DNA from 3 places in the Marinobacter nanhaiticus D15-8W genome. Region 2 is predicted to be linked to each of the others. Evidence: riboswitches for the same ligand, from Rfam matches in the RefSeq annotation. Region 2 holds a riboswitch; each other region holds the start of a gene.
What was found. Region 2 has a riboswitch for cobalamin ahead of RE428_RS12670 (CbtB domain-containing protein). Riboswitches for the same ligand answer to the same signal wherever they lie in the genome.
Positions count from the first base shown of each region.

Region 1: another riboswitch for cobalamin. It lies ahead of RE428_RS03405 (TonB-dependent receptor domain-containing protein); the one in region 2 lies ahead of RE428_RS12670 (CbtB domain-containing protein).
Region 3: another riboswitch for cobalamin. It lies ahead of RE428_RS22910 (ABC transporter substrate-binding protein); the one in region 2 lies ahead of RE428_RS12670 (CbtB domain-containing protein).

Region 1 covers NZ_AP028878.1:769,484-775,864, reverse strand. The annotation lists gene polA (DNA polymerase I) at 1-1,615, shown strand, start outside; gene RE428_RS03405 (TonB-dependent receptor domain-containing protein) at 1,665-3,425, opposite strand; cobalamin riboswitch at 3,589-3,832, opposite strand; gene RE428_RS03400 (hypothetical protein) at 4,137-4,508, shown strand; gene RE428_RS03395 (OmpP1/FadL family transporter) at 4,619-6,031, opposite strand; gene RE428_RS03390 (PilT/PilU family type 4a pilus ATPase) at 6,357-6,381, opposite strand, start outside.
Region 2 covers NZ_AP028878.1:2,836,220-2,842,600, forward strand. The annotation lists gene RE428_RS24490 (AAA family ATPase) at 1-642, opposite strand, end outside; gene RE428_RS12665 (CbtA family protein) at 623-1,405, opposite strand; gene RE428_RS12670 (CbtB domain-containing protein) at 1,512-1,703, opposite strand; cobalamin riboswitch at 1,738-1,947, opposite strand; gene bluB (5,6-dimethylbenzimidazole synthase) at 1,981-2,688, opposite strand; gene RE428_RS12680 (cobyric acid synthase) at 2,685-4,157, opposite strand; gene cobD (threonine-phosphate decarboxylase CobD) at 4,409-5,437, opposite strand; gene cbiB (adenosylcobinamide-phosphate synthase CbiB) at 5,446-6,363, opposite strand.
Region 3 covers NZ_AP028878.1:5,082,983-5,089,363, reverse strand. The annotation lists gene RE428_RS22920 (ABC transporter ATP-binding protein) at 1-543, opposite strand, end outside; gene RE428_RS22915 (FecCD family ABC transporter permease) at 540-1,607, opposite strand; gene RE428_RS22910 (ABC transporter substrate-binding protein) at 1,607-2,638, opposite strand; cobalamin riboswitch at 2,869-3,059, opposite strand; gene RE428_RS22905 (putative bifunctional diguanylate cyclase/phosphodiesterase) at 3,363-5,249, shown strand; gene RE428_RS22900 (Rdx family protein) at 5,332-5,655, shown strand; gene RE428_RS22895 (methyltransferase) at 5,682-6,381, shown strand, end outside.

The DNA.
Region 1 (6,381 bases), 2.1 Mb from region 2:
CCCTGAACAACTGGAGCCAAACTACGTACTCGGCCAGCTTAAACCCCTGCTGGAAGATTCCAGCCAGAAAAAGGTCGGCCAGAACCTCAAGTACGACAAGAACGTACTCGCCAACCACGGCATTTCCCTGGAGGGGATCACGGAAGATACGATGCTGGAGTCCTACGTACTGAACTCCACGGCATCACGCCATGATATGGACAGTCTTGCCCTGAAATACCTGGGCGAGGCCACGATTTCGTTCGAATCCATCGCCGGCAAGGGTGCCAAGCAGCTCACCTTCAACCAGATTTCCCTGGAGCAGGCTGGCCCCTATGCCGCTGAAGATGCAGATATCACCCTGCGTCTGCATCGCACCCTGCGTCCGAAACTGGCTGCCGAGCCCAAACTCGATTCGGTCTACCAGAACATTGACTTGCCCTTGGTACCGGTGCTGTCGCATATGGAGCAGCGCGGCGTGATGCTGGACAGCGCCACCCTCCGGCGCCATAGTCAGGAATTGGCCATACGCATGGCAGAGCTGGAGCAGGCCGCCCACGAAGAGGCCGGCGAGCCTTTCAACCTGGGATCGCCCAAACAGTTGCAGGCCATCTTCTATGAGAAGCTTGGTTTGCCGGTAATCAAGAAAACCCCGAAAGGCGCACCTTCCACTGCGGAACCGGTACTGCAGGAACTGGCTCACGAGTACAAACTGCCGCACCTGATCCTGGAACACCGCAGTCTGAGCAAGCTCAAATCCACCTATACCGATCGGCTGCCGGAGATGGTCAGCCCCCGAACAGGCCGCGTCCATACGTCCTACCACCAGGCAGTAGCCGCGACAGGTCGCCTGTCATCTTCCGAACCCAACCTGCAGAACATTCCCATCCGAACGGAAGAAGGGCGGCGCATCCGCCAGGCCTTTATCGCACCGGAAGGCTACAAGCTGGTTGCGGCGGACTATTCCCAGATCGAACTGCGCATCATGGCCCACTTGTCCGGCGACAAGAGTCTGCTCAAGGCCTTCGCCGAGGGCAAGGACATCCATCGCGCCACCGCCGCCGAAGTATTCGACACGCCTGTGGAAGATGTCACCGGCGAGCAGCGCCGTAGTGCAAAGGCAATCAACTTTGGTCTGATCTACGGCATGTCCGCCTTCGGCCTGTCCCGTCAACTCGGCGTCGAACGCAAGGTAGCGCAGGAGTATATCGATCTGTACTTCCACCGCTATCCGGGCGTCGCCGACTACATGGACAACATCCGCAAACTGGCCCACGACCAGGGGTATGTGGAAACCCTGTTCGGTCGCCGCCTCTATTTGCCGGAGATCAACGCGCGCAACAAGCAGATGCAACAGGCCGCCGAGCGCACCGCCATCAACGCCCCCATGCAGGGGACCGCTGCGGACATCATCAAGCGGGCGATGGTCACCGTAGAGAATTGGCTGCTGGACAGTCACGCTGAAGAGGCCCGCATGGTCATGCAGGTGCACGACGAACTGATCCTGGAGGTGAAGGAATCCGCTATCGACAAGGTGATCGCCGGATTGACCGAGCGTATGTCCAAGGCTGCGGAACTGGATGTCCCGCTGTTAGTCGAGGCGGGTGTCGGGGACAACTGGGACGAGGCGCATTAAGCGCCTCGCCTCTTCTCCGTCTTGTTTCTGCGCCTACTCGATTTGTCTCCTAGTAGGTATACCGCACCGTTGCCAGCACCTCTCGAACCTGGCCAGCGTAGCCGGCGGCTGTGATTGCTTCCTGGTCTAGCAGGTTCGTCACATCCAGCCCGAGATCCAGCGACTCAGTCGCCTTGTACGTTGCCCCCACGTTGGTCATAACGTATCCCGGAACATGGCCACCGCCAGTATCGACGGCGTCGGTGCGTCCAAGCAATTCTAGATTCAGTTCGGTCTTCCCAAACACCTTGGCACCGGCCAAGCGTCCGTTCCATTTTGGACGACGCTCGAGTTGATCACCCGTTTCATCGTTGGTCGCGCGGGTATAGCCAGCGCCGACTTCAACGGACCAGTCGCTCGCCTCATAGGCAGCGCTTAACTCAGCCCCTTCAGCAGTCGCTCGATTGACGTTATAGGGGATATAAGATGGTGGAGGACCCAATACGATCAACTCGTCAAAGTTGGTCTTGTAGACTGCCAACTCGTATGAAAAGCGTCCCGCGTTTCCCTTGAGGCCTGCTTCGTATGTTTCTGAGGTTTCGGCCTCCAGATCCGGATTCGCACCAAACGGGGAATACAGGTCATTGAAAGTGGGCGCCTTGAAGCCCGTCCCATAGCTGGCGTAGGGACGGAAGAACTCTGCCACCTGATATCCGACCGACAAGATCCCCGTCGTTTCTTCCCCAAAACTTTCATTGTCATCATGGCGAAGAGAAGCCGTCACATGGAGCGGCTGGGCGACGGTCTGCCATTGGACGAAAACGGCATTGTTGTATCGCTCACTCTCGGTGTACTGGGTCGAAGCATCAACTTCCTCGTCAACGCGCTCCAGCCCGATGGTCAGCAATTGATGCGTCGTCAGGCTGATATCACCCTGAAGCAGATACTGGCGACGGCGGGTTTCATAGTCGAAAAAGTCACCTGTATCGATAAAGTTCTCGTTCGTCTCTCGCCCGAAGCCAAGCTGGGCGCGAATTGACACGTTATCCGAGGCGAAGTAGTCGACGAAGAACCGCCCCGACTGCTGGACGAATTCATTCCAGTATCGATCGCCGAACGCGGCGTCACCGTCGTAGTCGTTTTTTCCCTGGGCATGCATGAAGTTCACACCCAGCGCCAGACTATCCGACACCCACTGATCCAGGCTCGCAGCCAACGATTTAGTCTCAAAACCATCGTTGTCGCTTTGCCCACCGCCCGGTTGGGAATCGACCCCGTCGGTGTCGTACATCGATGCCGATAGGCTGTAGGCCGTATTGCCTGTAGTGCCGCCAAAGTGCTGGGTAAGCCTTGAAGTTCCATTGTTCCCGGCAATCACCTCGGAAATGATCTCCGGCTCGACGGTGCCACGGCGCGTAAAAATCTGGATAACGCCGCCAATAGCCTCAGAACCATAGAGACTCGAACGGGGGCCTTTGACGACTTCAATATGGTCCACCAACGCCAACGGGATATTCTCCAACTGGGCCGTGCCGGCAGTAGCTCCACCGACTTTAACCCCGTCGACCAATACCAACACATGGTCGGAATTGGACCCCCGCATAAAAACGCTGGACTGTTTACCCGGACCTCCGGTGCTGGTCACCGAAACACCCGGCACCGCACGTAGAACCTGTTCAACCGTCATCGCCGTGCTTCGCTCAATATCCTCTCGACTAATGACCGTCACCGAAGCATTCGCCTCATCCACCGTCTGCGCCGTACGGGTCGGGGTAATAACCAGGGGATTGAGGGTCTCCGCAGACAGCGTGGAGGAAATGATGCCGGCCATCAGGCCAAGGAAAAGTCGGGCTGGGTTCTTCACTATGTCGTCCTTCATCAAGACAGCGTCGGATGAACGGGCGAGTAGAGGGACGAGCGGCTGCTGGCGTAGGGCAGGTAGCCACCGGTGAAGCCCTCCGCTACACCGCATGTCAGGCCCCCGACTGAAAAGACGGGGAAAAGTGCAAACGGCCGGTCTCCGGGCTCACAATGACATCGCTAAGCGATGTGGACGACAACGCCTTCCCGGGCCGTAGCCCAGTGGCGGGCGCGCCTGAACACTCCGGAATGGCTCCGGAAGCGTCAACACGCCGATCATGTCGTCGTTCACTGTTTACCGTTGCGGGGGCAGCACTGGATTTTCACCAGTTTCCCGTTTCACTCGCTTGCGCGAGCACCGCTTGCGTATTTATTCGAGGCTCAAACCTCAGATGACAGAAGCGTCATTTTATATGGCGGGCACTTTAGGCGCAGCCGTCGCCCCGGTCAATGCGAAAGATCAAGGAATGCACCACGCGAAGCCGCCCTCTTTTAGGGCGCCGCGCCAGAATAGCGTGCACAATTTCCGGAAAGGTAAGCAAAACCACGTACTTTTATGACATCTCCGGCCGGCACATTTTTCGCTTTAAACACCAATACCGATAAAAAACAAACCTGATCGGCATCTATCATGTCGTGGAACCGGCCGCCGCCCGCGGCGCGCCCAATCACCGAGGTAAAAATGATGATGACGCTAGCACCAGAACGCAGTTGGCTGCTGGACCGCGGACTACTCAAGCTCGTGCACCAGTGTCGTAGGCTGATACTGGCTGAATTCGGCGTTAAGCTTCACCTGACCGATGAAGATCTGGAACAACGCCTCGCCTCGTATGCAAAGCAATCGCGCTCATCGCACCTAACCCGGACTTGGGAAGAACTTATCGAGCAGGTCCCCGAACTCACTGACGAAGACGCCACACCAGGCTCGGAAGACAAACGCTATCGTGGGCAGGCCCTGACGGAGCCACCTGCGCCCGCATCCGCAGCAGAAGGCGAGGGTAAGACCCGGACGATCACTTACCGTGGACGCAAGATGGTCGTACCCGCTCATTGATTCAAGCTGAGTGCAAGACCGAGTGCGCACCCAGCTGCTTTTTTGAGCACCCAAAAAAACAGGCAGGCCCGGGGGCCTGCCTGTTCGTCACGTCGATCGGTACTCGCGTATCAGAATGCCTTGCTGACCTGTACCGCTGCGCCCCAGGCGCTCAGCTCATAAGTTGCTGAATAGCTTGCTGCGCCTTCGGCCGGCTCGTCGTCAACCGTATACTCCTGTTCGTTGACGTCGACGTCGTCGAACAGCAGAACACCGGCTGCGACATCGACCGTCCAACCGGACTGGGCGTGGGCGTACTGGGTGCCAAGGGTGAGCCACTGGCGATCATCCGATGGAATACGCGCGGTACGGAAGTTCTCGTTCACCGGCGACTCGTCATACGCGTACCCGGCCTTGAACGCCCACTCCGGGGTCGCCTGCCAGATGGCACCGACGTTCACTTGCCATGTGTCTTTCCAGTTTTCGGAGACATGGCCAATGATATCTTCGTCGCCATATTTGGGACCGCCAACGGCAGAGATTGCACCGCCTTCTTCATCACTCTCCACGTCGAGCGCTTCGAAGCGACTCCATTTGGCCCACGTCGCACCTGCCAGCAGCGTGACGGTATCCGTGAGCTGGTGGCGAACGCCAAAGGTCAGGCTCTCGGGAATCTCGAGCGGCACAACCGCATTCTCCCTGACGTTTGCAACGTTGACGTCAAGACCGCCCGCTCCCAAGGAGACTTGCGGAAAGTTGGACAGCTTGGCATCCCCCTCCAGTTCCAGTTCGGTCCCTGTCTGGCCCGACAAGCCGATTTGCGTACGTTCTGTTAGCTCATACAACAGGCCAAAGGAGAAGGTTGCGCCAACATCATCGCCTTCGACATCGAAATAGCCTTGCTCCAGGGCCGGGCCGGCATAGCCCAGCTGGCGCAACTGCGCTTCGTTACCGCTGTAATCCTGATACTTGCTCAGACGCCCTTCGGCATAAAGTACGTTCACGCCAAAGCCGAGGGAGAATCCTTCACCATTATTCAGGGCAATGGACGGGCTAAACGAGATCACTTGCAGCTCGGTCTTATCGGCAAAGAAACGGCCAACGAAATCGTTCTCGTAGTCTGCCGCCAAACCGTAGGGGGCATGGATGCCAAAGCCCACATCCACAGTATCGTTGAGTTCATGGGTCATGAAAAAGTTCGGCAGAACAGCGAGATCGGCAATGTCGCCGCCATTAGAGCCGCTTACAGGCTGCCCAAGCGTGTTCCTCGCACTCGCCGTCTCTTTCTTTGCCTCGGCATCGATGTCCAGTACCGCCGCACCAAAGGAGATATTGGTGCCCGACAGCTGGCTCATGCCCGCCGGGTTAAAGTAAACGGTTGTGGCGTTTTCTGGATTGGCTGCGGTACCGGCATTGGCCGCACCCATCGCGCTGGCGCTCTGTTCGTTCAATGCAAAACCACCAGCCATGACGGCAGGGGCACAGAATGTTGATGAGAGAGCTGAAGCGACGATTGCACGTGACAAGGTCTTGTTATTTCGCATGTTATTGGATCTCCGCCTAAAGTCGTAGGGACGCGAGTATACGCACGAGCCAGCGCTGGCCTCAAATGCTAAGGCAACCCATTTGGATTGCATATTGTTAGTTATTACAATCGCTTGTCTTTCGACTATCTGGAGACTGTCTCTTCCGAACTGCAGACTCTTGCAAGACGACGAAGTTCCAGAACCGCGAAGTCTTTCGAGACTGGACGTTCTTTCGAGCGTGGAAAGGCCGGGTATCGAGGCGTGACCGGGCCGGTCACGCCTTCAATAGAGCAGGACGTACGGCGAACAGGAAAGCGGGGCCGAATTTTCCGGCCCCCTATTCCTAATCGTCCTGGATCGACAGCTTG
Region 2 (6,381 bases):
GGTAACCGCGTGCTGCCGATCGGCGTAATCGGCAGCGAAACCCTCCGGATCGCGCTCGAATGCTTCCCGCTGCTGCACCACCGCGATGCGTTGTGCTGCCGGAAGCGTCTTCTCCAGTTCGACACACAGGCCGAAGCGATCCAGCAATTGCGGGCGCAGCTCGCCCTCGTCCGGATTCATCGTGCCGATCAGGCTGAATCGCGCTGGGTGGGAATGGCTCAGACCGTCCCGTTCGACGACATTGATACCGCGTGCGGCGGCGTCGAGCAGCAAGTCCACCAGGGTATCGGGCAGCAGGTTGACCTCATCGACGTAGAGCACGCCGCCATCGGCTTTGGCCAAAAGGCCCGGCTGGAAGGCAACATCCTGCTCAGAAAGGACCTGTTGCAGGTCGAGGCTGCCGACAAGACGATCTTCGCTCGTACCAAGCGGCATGTTGATAAACGGTGGGTGCTGTCCATCGTCGCCTGGGGGCAGTACGTCGGCCAGACCGCGGGCGAGCGTGGACTTCGCGCTCCCACGGGGGCCGGATATCAGGACGCCACCAATCCGGGGATTAATGGCGTTCAGGAGCAAGGCGGTCTTGAGCGCGTCCTGGCCGACGATGGCCGAAAACGGAAACTCAGGCAGTAGCTTCGTCATATTGATCGGCTGACGCTTTGTAGAGGCGTTTCAAGGCAATGGCGCTGAGAACTCCGGCCAGCAACCAGAAGACCAGATTGGTCACACCCGTGGCCCAGATGAACTGCTGGTGCAGTTCGGTCAGCGCCGCCACCGCTTGCGGGTCAGGATGTGAGAACAGCGGGCCCTCATGGGCTGGCACGAAGAGATAGGGAATGGCCAGCAGCGGAATGCCCGCCAGCTTCATCCAGCCGCGAGCCAGCCCTACCAGCCCCAGACCGGCGACGACCATTAGTACGGTAAAGACCCACCAGAGCTGCCGCGCTTCAAGGGGCGCAGCAGCCGAGCCGGGGACCTCCGGTGGCAGGCCAAGCGACGGCGCTACGAAAACCGCGAGGAAGCCCAGCGCTCCGATCAGCAACCCCCGGGAGGGCGACAACATCATTTTTCCGCGCTCACGCAATTGGCTCATCACGACCAGCAGGACAGCGGAAAAACCGATGCCGGCAAAGATATTGGAAACGGTGGTGTAGAACGTACGCTCGGCGCCATCTTCAGGTGCCCATGCGTCGTCGCCATGGTGATGCCCACCCGCCGCTTCCTCATGGTGATGGTGAGCTGCTTGTTCACCACCGCTATGTTCGTGTGCAGCCGGCTCGCCGGCCCCCTCGAACTGTTCGGCGTTCAGCAGAATGGGCGTGACGCCGACAGCCTGCACGGCGGTAACGAGCAGACCGAGAACGACGCCAATCAGGCAGGCACTAAGAATCAGAGAACGGAACATCAGTTTCCCTCCAGGGACGGATTTGTCGTAGCAAAAACGTTCAGTTATCCGTCGGTATGGCTCTCGAATACCGAACAGACCGCTGAGACTGACTAGGCAGACAAATTCAGTGGCAGGGAAACACGAAGCTGTGACGCGTGTCGTGCGCTGCGTTATGCGCTTCGCTCATGGGGAGGAAGCCAACCGCAAACAGGACGACGATACCGAACAGCAGGACCCCGGCTTTCTGGCCGAGAGAGGAAACCTTGATGGAAGAACCGGTTGCCCGGTCACTGGAAGATGAGCTAATAGCAGACATGATGTAACTCCCCGGTGCCCGCCGCACCACAATGGAAAACACGACATAACAGGCCGGTCTTCGGGCTCAAAGGGGACAGCCTGGAGGCAGTCATCGTCTGCACCTTCCCGGCTCGCGCCAGTGGTATTTGCAGACTACGCCTTTATTACCGATGCGGGGGCAGCGATGGAATTGGCCTGAGCGGCCGCACCATACTTCCCGATTATCCCCTGAAGATCAGGGGCACCTGTCCGTAGAGCGATCATCCTAATCCATTGATCGGATGGTAGCAACGCTGTCAGCGTCGCTGGAGAAGTGAAATGAGTTCGTCGCCGGGCGCAAGGCCGGCACCCCAGCGGTTGCGGTGGACGAGCTCTTCAAGAGATAAGCGACTGCGCCATCCCTTGGCCTGCAATTCGGGCTGATCGAGGAATTCGCTCACATAGCCGAGACAAAGATAGGCCAAGGGGTACACGTCCTCGGGCAACTTCAGCACCTGGGCCAGTTCCTGCTGATCGAGGATGCTGACCCAACCGACGCCGATACCTTCTGCCCTCGCCGCCAGCCAGAGGTTCTGGACTGCCAGGCAGGTACTGAAAAGGTCGGTCTCGACGATCGTATTGCGTCCAAGCACATTCGGGCCGCCGCGACTACGGTCACAGGTGATGCACAGGTTCATCGGACTCTCGAGGATGCCCTGGAGCTTCAGGCTACGATAGGCTTGGGCGCGATCACCGGCATAATTTTCCGCAGCGCGCTCGTTTTCACGTTCGAAGATGTCGAGGACTTCCTGCCGCACTTCAACGCTATCGATTACCAGGAAATCCCAGGGCTGCATGAAGCCCACCGACGGCGCGTGATGGGCCGCCTCAAGTAGGCGCACCAGGATCTCGTCGGGAATCGGGTCCGGCAGGAACTGTGAGCGCACGTCCCGGCGTTCCTGAATGGCTCGGTAGAGGCCACGCTTCTCCTGTTCCGGGAAGGCGTTCTGGTTGTCTATGCTCATGCGCTTGTCTTACTCCCCAATCCCAGTTGTTTCCTGAGCCAGCCGGTGTCCAGTTCCTGCTCGAGATGGTCTGCGAGGCGGTCCAGTTGAGTCAGCCGGTGTTGCTGGTAATCGACAGCTTGATGCTCGCCCAGGTGTCCCCAGGCGGAAAGCAGCGTGTCGCAGACGCCTGGACGATCAAAGATGCCGTGGACGTAGGTGCCCGTGACCTGCCCGTCCCGGCTGATGGCGCCATCCGGCCGGCCATCGAGATCGATTAAGGGAGCCTGTAACGCCGCGCCGGTGGTCACGCCATTATGCATCTCGTAGCCCTTCAGCCGGGCTTCCCGTCCGCCCAGGCGAAGTACGCCCGACACATCCCGCAGCTGCTTGCCTGCAACCATACGCGTGTGCATCGGCAACAGCCTTAACCCTTCGGTCTCACCCGCCATACTTTCAAGGCCATCCGGGTCGGCAACGGTCTCCCCAAGCATCTGGAAACCGCCGCAAATGCCGAACACATGGCCGCCATAGCGTAGGTGCCGCTGGATCGCCTCGACCCAGCCTTGTGCCTTGAGCCAATCGAGGTCGTGCCGGGTGTTTTTGCTGCCGGGGAGAATAATCACGTCTGCTGGCGGAATCGCACGCTCTTCGCCGACGAAGCTAAGCTCTACACCCGGATGTAAACGAAGTGGATCAAAGTCATTGTGGTTACTGATACGCGGCAGGCGCGGGACGACGATCTTGAGGCCGTCCTTTCCGCCAACACCATCGAGTCCGACGCTATCCTCGGCGTCGAGCAAGAGTCCATTGAGGTAGGACAGAACGCCCACGACCGGCTTGCCCGTGCGTTTTTCAAGCCAGCGCAGTCCGGATTCCAATAGTGCCGGGTCTCCCCGAAAACGGTTGATCACGAAACCCACGATGCGATCGCGCTCGGCGGGCGAAACCAGTTCCAACGTCCCCACCAACTGGGCGAACACGCCACCGCGGTCGATGTCGCCGACAAGCAATACTGGACAGTCGGCAGCCTCCGCAAAGCCCATATTGGCGATATCATTGGCGCGAAGATTGATCTCGGCGGGACTGCCGGCGCCTTCGGCGATAATGACATCGTATCGCTCGTCGAGGGCCCGCCACGCGGCCATCACCGACTTGGCCGCCTCGGCCTTGAAGCCATGGTAATCCAAGGCATCCATATTGCCGTGTACCTGTCCGCGAAGGATGACCTGGGCGCCCCGGTCGCTCTGGGGCTTTAGCAGCACGGGGTTCATGTCGCTGTGGGGCTCTAGGCCACAGGCCAGCGCCTGCAGGGCGGTTGACCGGCCGATTTCGCCACCGTCTATGGTGACCGCGCTGTTCAGGGCCATGTTCTGGGGTTTGAACGGCGCGACCGATACGCCCTGCCGAGCCAGCCAGCGGCACAATGCGGCGACCACGGTGCTTTTGCCCGCGTCGGAGGTGGTGCCCTGGATCATCAAGGTCGTCATGTCTTTGGTTTCGTCCCCTTTTCTATTCTATTGGTTCATCGCGGATTGGCGTGACAGGGGTCCTCCACACGAGTCGTAAGACCATGGGCACCTTCGGCGCCTCAGAAGCTGAAGCATCTGCTACATGCTCGAGTTATCTGGGAAATGTGGCCGACGCTTCAGCTTCGGAGCAGCCCGACGGGCTGCCGTTCCCCGAAGGCGTCCGATTACACGGAATCTCACTAAAGCGTGATGAACCTTATATTAAATGGTTATCCGGCGCTTCCCAGGAGCGAGGCCAACGCGCTTTCAAGACGCGCCCAGTCGCGTTCTGCGCCGGGCAGCCCGAAACGTAGCGCAGCAGGGTTGTCGAAACGACGGACAAGGATGCCCTGCTCTGCCAATCCGTCTGCAATCGCGTGCGCATTGGCGACATCAACGTACCGAAATAATGCCGTGCCCGCCGAGAGTGGGAGTCCAGCCGACTTAAGCAGGCTATCCAGCCTTCCGGAATGGTCACGAAGCCGAACTTGCATCTCTGCCGGCCAAACGCGATCTTCAAGCACCTTCGCCATCACAAACCGCGCAGGGTGGCTGAGTGACCAGGGGCCCAGGTGGGCTTCGAGTGCGCTCACAATATGCCGATCACCGAATACGGCACCGGCCCGCAGACCCGCGAGCCCAAAGAATTTTCCCAGGGACTTGAGCACCACCAGTCCTTCCCTGTCGGCGGCAGACGCCAGGCTGTCCGAGAATTCGTCGGGGAGGAGGAAGGCCTCATCGATCACCAGCCAACCACCCCGTTCGCATAGCCGATCATGCCAATGCAGGAGCTGAGAGCGGTTCCGCCGGTCGCCGGTAGGGTTATTAGGGTTGATCCAGACCAGAACGTCGAGTTCATCGAGCCACTGCTCATCATCGTCAGCGCGTGAAGGGTCAACCGGGACAATCGTGTGCCCGGATTGGGCCCAGCAGCGGGCATGCTCCTCGTATCCGGGGACAGGAACGCCTACCCGGCAGGGCTCGCGCAAACGTGGCAACGTCTGGATGACCGACTGGCTACCTGGCACCGGCAGACAGCTTGCGGCCTGCGGTGCTCCGCTCCAGGAACGCAGGATGTCGGCAAGACCATCGTCGTCCTCCGGTAGTCGCTGCCAGACAGCCCCCGGAATCACCGGGACTGGCCAAGAATAAGGATTGATGCCCGTAGACAGGTCGAGCCACTGCTCACGCGGTATACCCCAGCGACGGGCCGCTTCGCCCAACCGGCCACCGTGATGAAGTGGTTCCCGAGAGTCCATGGTTTCTCCTAGGTCAGGTCCAGCAAGGCGATGGCGAAGAGGACCGCCACCCAAAGGGCGACGCCTCTGTAGACCAACGCGATCGCGGCTTCGATGGTATCGGCGGTCGGTTCGGGACCTCCACCCAGGACCGGGCGCTCGCGCATACCTTCGCTGTAGGGCGCCGGGCCGCCCAGGGATACACCGAGTGCTCCGGCACCTGAGGCCATCACCGGGCCTGCATTGGGACTCTCCCACTGCCCGCCCTGTCGCCGCCAGCACTGCCAGGCGAGGGATGTCTTTCCCACGAGGGCGTAAGTCGCCGCGGTGAGGCGTGCGGGAATCCAGTTCATCACGTCATCCAGTCGCGCGGCAAAACGACCGAAATGCAGGAAGCGTTCATTCCGGTAGCCCCACATCGCATCTAGCGTGTTGACCATGCGGTGCAGTAGCAGCCCTGGCAGGCCAGCAATGACGAACCAGGACAGACTGGCGAAAACGGCATCGGCGCCATTTTCCAGCATGGATTCGGTTGCCGCCGTAGCAATACCTGCTTCCGAAAGGGTTTTAGGATTTCGGCTCACGATTCGGCCGACCGCCTCTCTGGCTGCCTCGAGGTTGCCCTGCCCCAAAGGCATTGCGACGGCACGACCATGTTCGGCAAGACCTCTTAGTGAAATCGTCAACCAGAGCAGGATCACCTCCAGTAACCACGAAAAGGGTTCCGGGAGCCAGAGGGTCACCAGCCAAACCAACACCAGAAACGGGACCGTTAAAAGACCAAGCCCTAGCGCGCCTCGCGCCACCGACCCGGGTCTCGAGTTCAATCGCTGCTCCACGCGTGCGGCAAGATTGCCGAACCCCACGACAGGATGCCAGCGCCTCGGCTCACCCAATCCATGATCCAGCAGAACGGCAACCAGACAGATGACAGCCGACTCAATCAACGCGCTTCCACCTCACGC
Region 3 (6,381 bases), 2.2 Mb from region 2:
GACCAGGGTCAGGATGGAGAGCTGATGGTGGACATCCAGGTGATTGGTGGGCTCGTCCAGCAGCAGGATTTTCGGTTGCTGGGCCAGGGCCCGGGCGATATGCACCCGTTGGCGTTCTCCGCCGGACAGGGTATGCCACAGCCGGTCGGCGAAGTGGAGCATGTCCACATCGGTCAGGGCCTGGGAGACGATCGATTCATCGCGATCCGACCACTGGCGTAGCGCGGACAGGAAGGGGGTGCGTCCCAACTCCACAGCCTGGCGCACGGTCAGTCGTTCGGTGGTTTCCGCCTGTTGCTCGACCAGGGCGATGGACTGGGCAATCTCGCGCTGGTGCATACCGATGAGCGATCGATCATTGAGCAGCACGCGGCCCTGCCTGGGTTTACGCAATCCGGCCAGCAACCTCAGCAGGGTGGTCTTGCCCGATCCGTTGGGGCCGATCAGGCCAAAGGTTTCCCCCGGTTCGATTGCCAGGCTGACGTCCGCCAGGAGTTTTCGGCCGTGGACGCTCCAATGCAGATGTTCGCCGACCAGTTTCATCGTGCCCCCGTACCGCGAATCAGGATCAGCGCGAAGGCCGGTGCGCCGATTAACGAGGTGATCACACCGATAGGCAGAACCTGACCGGGCACGAGGATACGCGAGAGGATGTCCGAGCCGATCAGGAACACCGCGCCCGCCAGGGCCGAGGCGGGTACCAGCCGGGCATGGCGGCTGCCGACGATAAAGCGCATGGCGTGGGGGATCACCAGTCCGACAAAGCCGATAGCACCTACCATCGACACCATGACGGCCGTGACCAGTGCCGTCGTCGCAATCAGGATGCCCCGGACCGGCCGCACCGCGATACCCAGGGACGCTGCGCTGTCGGCGCCAAAGGTGAACGCGTCCAGCGCGCGCATGTGCCATAGGCAGACCAGCAGGCCGCCCACAGCCGCTGGAACCGCAAGTACGACATCCTCCCAACGTACGCCGGAGAGATTCCCGAGCAGCCAGAACATAATGCCTCGTGCCTGCTCGGCATTGGCCGATTTGGCAATGATGAAGGCGGTCAGGGCATTGAACAGTTGCGAGCCGGCAATACCGGAGAGGATGATGGCCCCGGCCGCCTGCAGTCCCCGACCGCCACCTGCACCCCCGGTAGCGGCGTGGGCGAGCATGACCACCAGACCGAACGCCAGCGTCGCGCCGGCGAAGGCGCCCATCGACAGGGTGATCGCCCCGGCGCCGATGCCCGCCACCGTCACCGCAACGGCGCCCGTGGAAGCGCCGGCGGAAATACCCATCAGGAACGGCTCGGCCAGGGGGTTACGTAGCAGCGCCTGGAGTACCACGCCGGCGAGGGCCAGCCCGGCGCCGCAGGAGGCCGCCACGATGGCCCGACTGAGCCGGTAGCTCCAGACGATCCCCTCGTCGATACGATCCACCGGATACCCCGCACCCCAGAGCCGGTTGGCCAGCACCTTGAGCACGGTCTCGACGGGAATCCGCGTCTCGCCGATGGCCGTCCCCGCGATGAGGGCGCTAAGCAGCACCAGCGGCGTCAACCAGAGCCAGCGTAGCCTGGGGCTTGTCACGGCTTGCAGGACCAGCGCGGATTGCATCAGTCGAAGGACATCTCGCCAAGGGTCTCGGACAGTTCCTCAAGGCCGAAGATAGTACGCATGGTGGCGCTCATGGCGTGGGCGTCCATCTGCACGATACGGCCTTCCTGTACCGCGGTCATCTGGCTGGTCACTGGATCCTTGCGAAGGAACGCCAGCTTCTTCTCCACGTCGTCCGCTGGGAAGCGGCGGCGGTCCATACGAGCCACTACAATCACGTCCGGGTCCGCCTTGGCGATGGATTCCCAGCCAACGGTGGGCCATTCCTCGTTCGATTCGATCACGTTCTCGATGCCCAGCTTGTCCATCATGTAGCCTGGTGCGCCCAGGCGGCCGGCCACATAGGGATCGATTTCCAGATCGGCGGATGAGAACCAGAACACCGCTGACAGGTCGTCCGGAAGGTCGAGACTCTCGGCACGCTCGACAGCATCTGCTTCACGCGCCTTGAGGCTGTCGACCAGGTCTGCCCCGGCATTCTTTACATCATAGATGGCGGCCAGCTCGGTGATTCCCTTATAGATAGAGTCTGTAGAGAACGCGGTGACGCGGGTGCCGTCGCCGCCCGTGGAATTGTCCTTCGTGTCGCAGTCCGCCGGCATGATGTAGGTGGGAATACCCAGCTCGTGGAACTGGCCACGGGTCGCGACGCTACCAGTGGCGCCCACATGCCATTCATACTGCACGGCCACAAGGTCGGGCTTCTTGTTAACCACCGCTTCGAAGCTCGGGTCGTTGTCGGCGATCCGCTCGATGCCGGCATTGAGCGCCTTGAATTCGGGCAATGTCGGGTTGAACCATACGGAAGTACCGGAGACGGTCTCGCCTACGCCGAGGGAATAGATGATCTCGGTAGCGGACTGGCCTATCGTCACGGTGTTGTCCGGGGCGGCATCGAAGCTGACGTCTAGCCCGCAGTTCCTAATCGTCAGCGGGTAGTCTGTCGTCTCTGCTGCTACGAGTAAGGCGGGAAGTGCAGCTAGCGCAAATGCCAGCAAGCGTATGGGAGCCGTCGTGGGGGTATTTCCCACGGACTCCCGTTTGAATAACCGGGCCCGGGAGTGATGTTTATCACTGTGTCTGGAGCTGCAAAACATGGTTCAACCTCCTTGCATCGCTTCTGCGCGCGTCGACTATAAGTAAAATGTTATAACATAACAATAAGCGATCGCGACGGACGGAGAGAGGGTTCGGGAGGTTGTCTGCTGAACAGTACGGATGGGACTGTTTCCTTCCTTTCCCCGGGTCACCCCGCCCGGTGTCGTGAATGGGATTGTCGGCAGGTCTCCTGACTGACGGGTCGTCGCTCGCCCGGCCTTCCCGGGATAACATCCCAGTGGCGCGGAGGGCGTGGCTCACCGTCTACAGTTGCGGGGGCAGTTTCGGTTCGCAGCCAAGCTGCGGCGAATTCCCTATTAATTCCCGAAGGAAACCGACCGGGCGAGCATATACAGCTTCCCGGGATCGGGCAAGCTATGGGCTTAAGTGGCTCATTCACCGCAGCCGATGGCGACGTAACTGATGGTGGTATAGGTGTTTTCGTTGGGCGCCGGAGCCCCCACAATGGTCGCCATGGGACGTATGCCAGCCCATGTTCTAGACTGCAAAAAGACGCGGCTGCCTTTCCCGTTGTTCCGCGCCTGGAGGTTCCAGCTTTTATGATCGGTTTGATCCAGAGAGTCCTGATCGACCTCGTCCGTCAGCATGGTGGCGACGACGCGGTCTGTACCTTCCGTCTGCGAACGGAGTCCGCCGGTGACTGATTCGGAAAAGCGTCTGCGGCGAGAGATCAATGAGATCGCCGACCAGCTCTGCCAGGCGATCGACGGCCGTTTCGACTTCCAGGTCAATGCCGAATCTGACGACATGGATGTGCAGAAGCTGTCGGTGCTCGCGAACTTAGTACTCGAGTCCGTGCGGCGAAATATCGAGGAGCTGGAACAGGTCAAGACCGAGCTGGAAGAGCGGGTGGCGGAGCGGACGCGCCGTCTCGACCTGGTGATCGACGGTACCAATGACGGCGTCTGGGAATGGGATCCTGCGTCAGATCGACTCCAGGTGTCCCAACGCTGGCTTGATATGATTGGACGTTCGGCGCTGGAAAGGACATTGCGGCTGGATGACTGGCTGACGATGCTGTTTCCGCCGGATCGGGAGGGTTTCCGGCGCCAACTGGAAGACCACCTCGAGGGAAAGATCGATCGCTTCCGGGCGGAGTGCCGGGTATCCGATGGCGCGGGAGGCTATCGCTGGGTCGTCGCACGGGGGATCTGCGATCATGATCCGGAGACGGGCCATGTGCGTCTGGTCTCCGGCACCCAGGCGGATGTCACTCACCAACGTTTCGTGAACCCGGTGACCGGGTTGCCCAACGCGCGCTACCTCGAACTGGTCCTCAGTGAACGGCTGGAAGGGGCGCCGGTGGAGCCGATCAATCTGGTCGTTGTTTCCATGCCGAATGTAACCATGATCGGCGAGACCCTGAGCACTCACGAGACGTCATTGTTGTCACAGCAACTCCGTGAGCGGGTGGAAGCCTGCATTCATCCCGGGGAGCTGATGGCCAGTCTGGCGGATACCACACTCGCGATCCTGATCGACGCCCACGATCCCAAAGCGATTCACGCCCGCGCACGGGAAATCCAGAGTCAGTTCGACAGGATGTTCGAGATCGACGGCCGTAGCCTCTGGATCTCGGCGGTAGTGGGTGCCATTCCGGTTAACGAGACTGGCCTGGGTTCCGCCGAGGCCGTGCTTCAGGCGGCCCGAATGCTGATCCGCAAGGCACGCCAGCGCGGCAGTGGCAGTTATCTTGTCTACCAGCGGGAGATGCGGGAAGAAAACCTGAGCCGCCTGGAGACCGAGCAGCTATTGCGCAGCGCCTTGCGCGAGGGTTGGGTTGAGCCCTTCCTGCAACCGCTGGTGGACTTGCACCAAGGTTGCGTGACGGGTTTCGAGGTGCTCGCCAGGATACGTCACCCCCAACAGGGGCTGATATCCCCGGCCCTGTTTATTCCGGTGGCTGAGGAGACCGGCCTGATCCGCGAACTCAGCACACGCATTCTCGAGCTCACGATACCCCTGTTCCACGATCCGGGCCTGGTGGAGCGTTTCGGGCCTGACTTCACCTTGAGCATCAACCTGTCGCCGGTTCAACTGCATGATCCCAAGTTGGCCGTGGACCTGTTGCAGCGCCTGGAACAGGCCAACGTACCGCCGCAGCGCCTGAAGATCGAGTTGACCGAAACCGCGGTCATGGCCGATTCCCGGGTGGCGGTCAATCTCATGACGGAATTGCGTGAGCGGGGTGTCGCCGTGGCCCTGGACGACTTCGGGGCCGGCTATTCCTCGCTGGGCTATATTCGCAGCTTGCCCCTGGACCAGCTCAAAATCGACCGTTCACTCGTGTCCGGTGTGGATACTGATGGGGAGAAGCGGGTCATTCTTGAAATGATCATTACCCTTTGCGAACGGCTGGATCTGGTCGTGGTGGTGGAGGGCATCGAAAACGAACTGGAACTGAGTTGCCTGCTGGGTATGGGCGCCGTCGTCGGACAGGGCTTCCTGTTCAGCCGGCCGCTGCCTGTTGCGGAACTGTTGCAGAAGGTACCCCACCATGGGCTGCTGCAGGCTGCGCAATAGGCCTGGCCAGTGCGCCGCGGAGACTGGACAATATGCGCTGAATCCTCTGCCCGCTGAATGCCCTACCCGCAAGGAGCCCGCCATGGCTAGCCGTGTCGAAATCCATTACTGCACCCAGTGCCGTTGGCTGCTCCGCTCGGCCTGGATGGCGCAGGAGCTGTTGACCACCTTCGAGGACGAAATCGGCGAACTGACGTTGAGGCCGGGGACCGGCGGTATCTTCGAAGTCCACGCCGACGGCCGGCGGGTCTGGTCGCGCAAGGAGCAAGGGCGCTTTCCGGATATTACCGAGCTGAAACAGGTCGTGCGGGATGTGATTGCGCCGGATCGTAGCCTGGGCCATATCGACCGCGCCAGCCGCTCCGAAAATAGTGGTGGCAGGGAAAAGAAGGACCGGTCGGAGTAATCGCGACGTTGAAGACGACTGAATCCATGACCCAGCCCACTGATGGCTTCCTGCGCTGGAAGGCCTTGGACCAATGGCTCGCGGTCCACGGTGACATCTGGCGTCCGGCGCCGTTCGCCTCGCCGGAGCCCGCATGGGCCGCACGCTACCCCGAAATGGCCGATTTCCTGATGGCACTCGACGACGAGGCTGTCGCCCGATTCGAGTCGAACTCGATGGCACTGGTGAATGAACTGGCGCGCTGGCTACCTGACCTGGCTGTCCGTGATGATCTCGTGGACCTGCCGTCGTTGGGTGGCGAGCCACACCCGCTCCCTGAAACCAGAGCGGTGGATATGCCCGGGCGCAAACGGGAACAGGCGGGAGCTTTTGCCTCCGCCATCCGGCCACTGAAATACCCTGTGCTGGACTGGTGCTGTGGCAAGGGGCACCTGGCCCGCACGTTGGCACCGTTCGCCAGGTCGGCATTGGAAGGCTACGAGTGGAACCCCGAGCTGGTAGCGGATGGCAACGCGCTTGCTGAGCACTACGGTGATCCGGTAAGACTTCACACCCAGGATGTGCTCGACAAAGACTTGATCTGGCCCGTTCGGCGTCATGGTGTGGCATTGCATGCCTGCGGTGACCTGCATCGCCGGTTAATCGTCGGAGCGGCGCAGCGGCGCTGGCCACGGGTCAGTCTGTCGCCCTGTTGCTTTCATCTGACCGCAAGCACCGACTATCGGC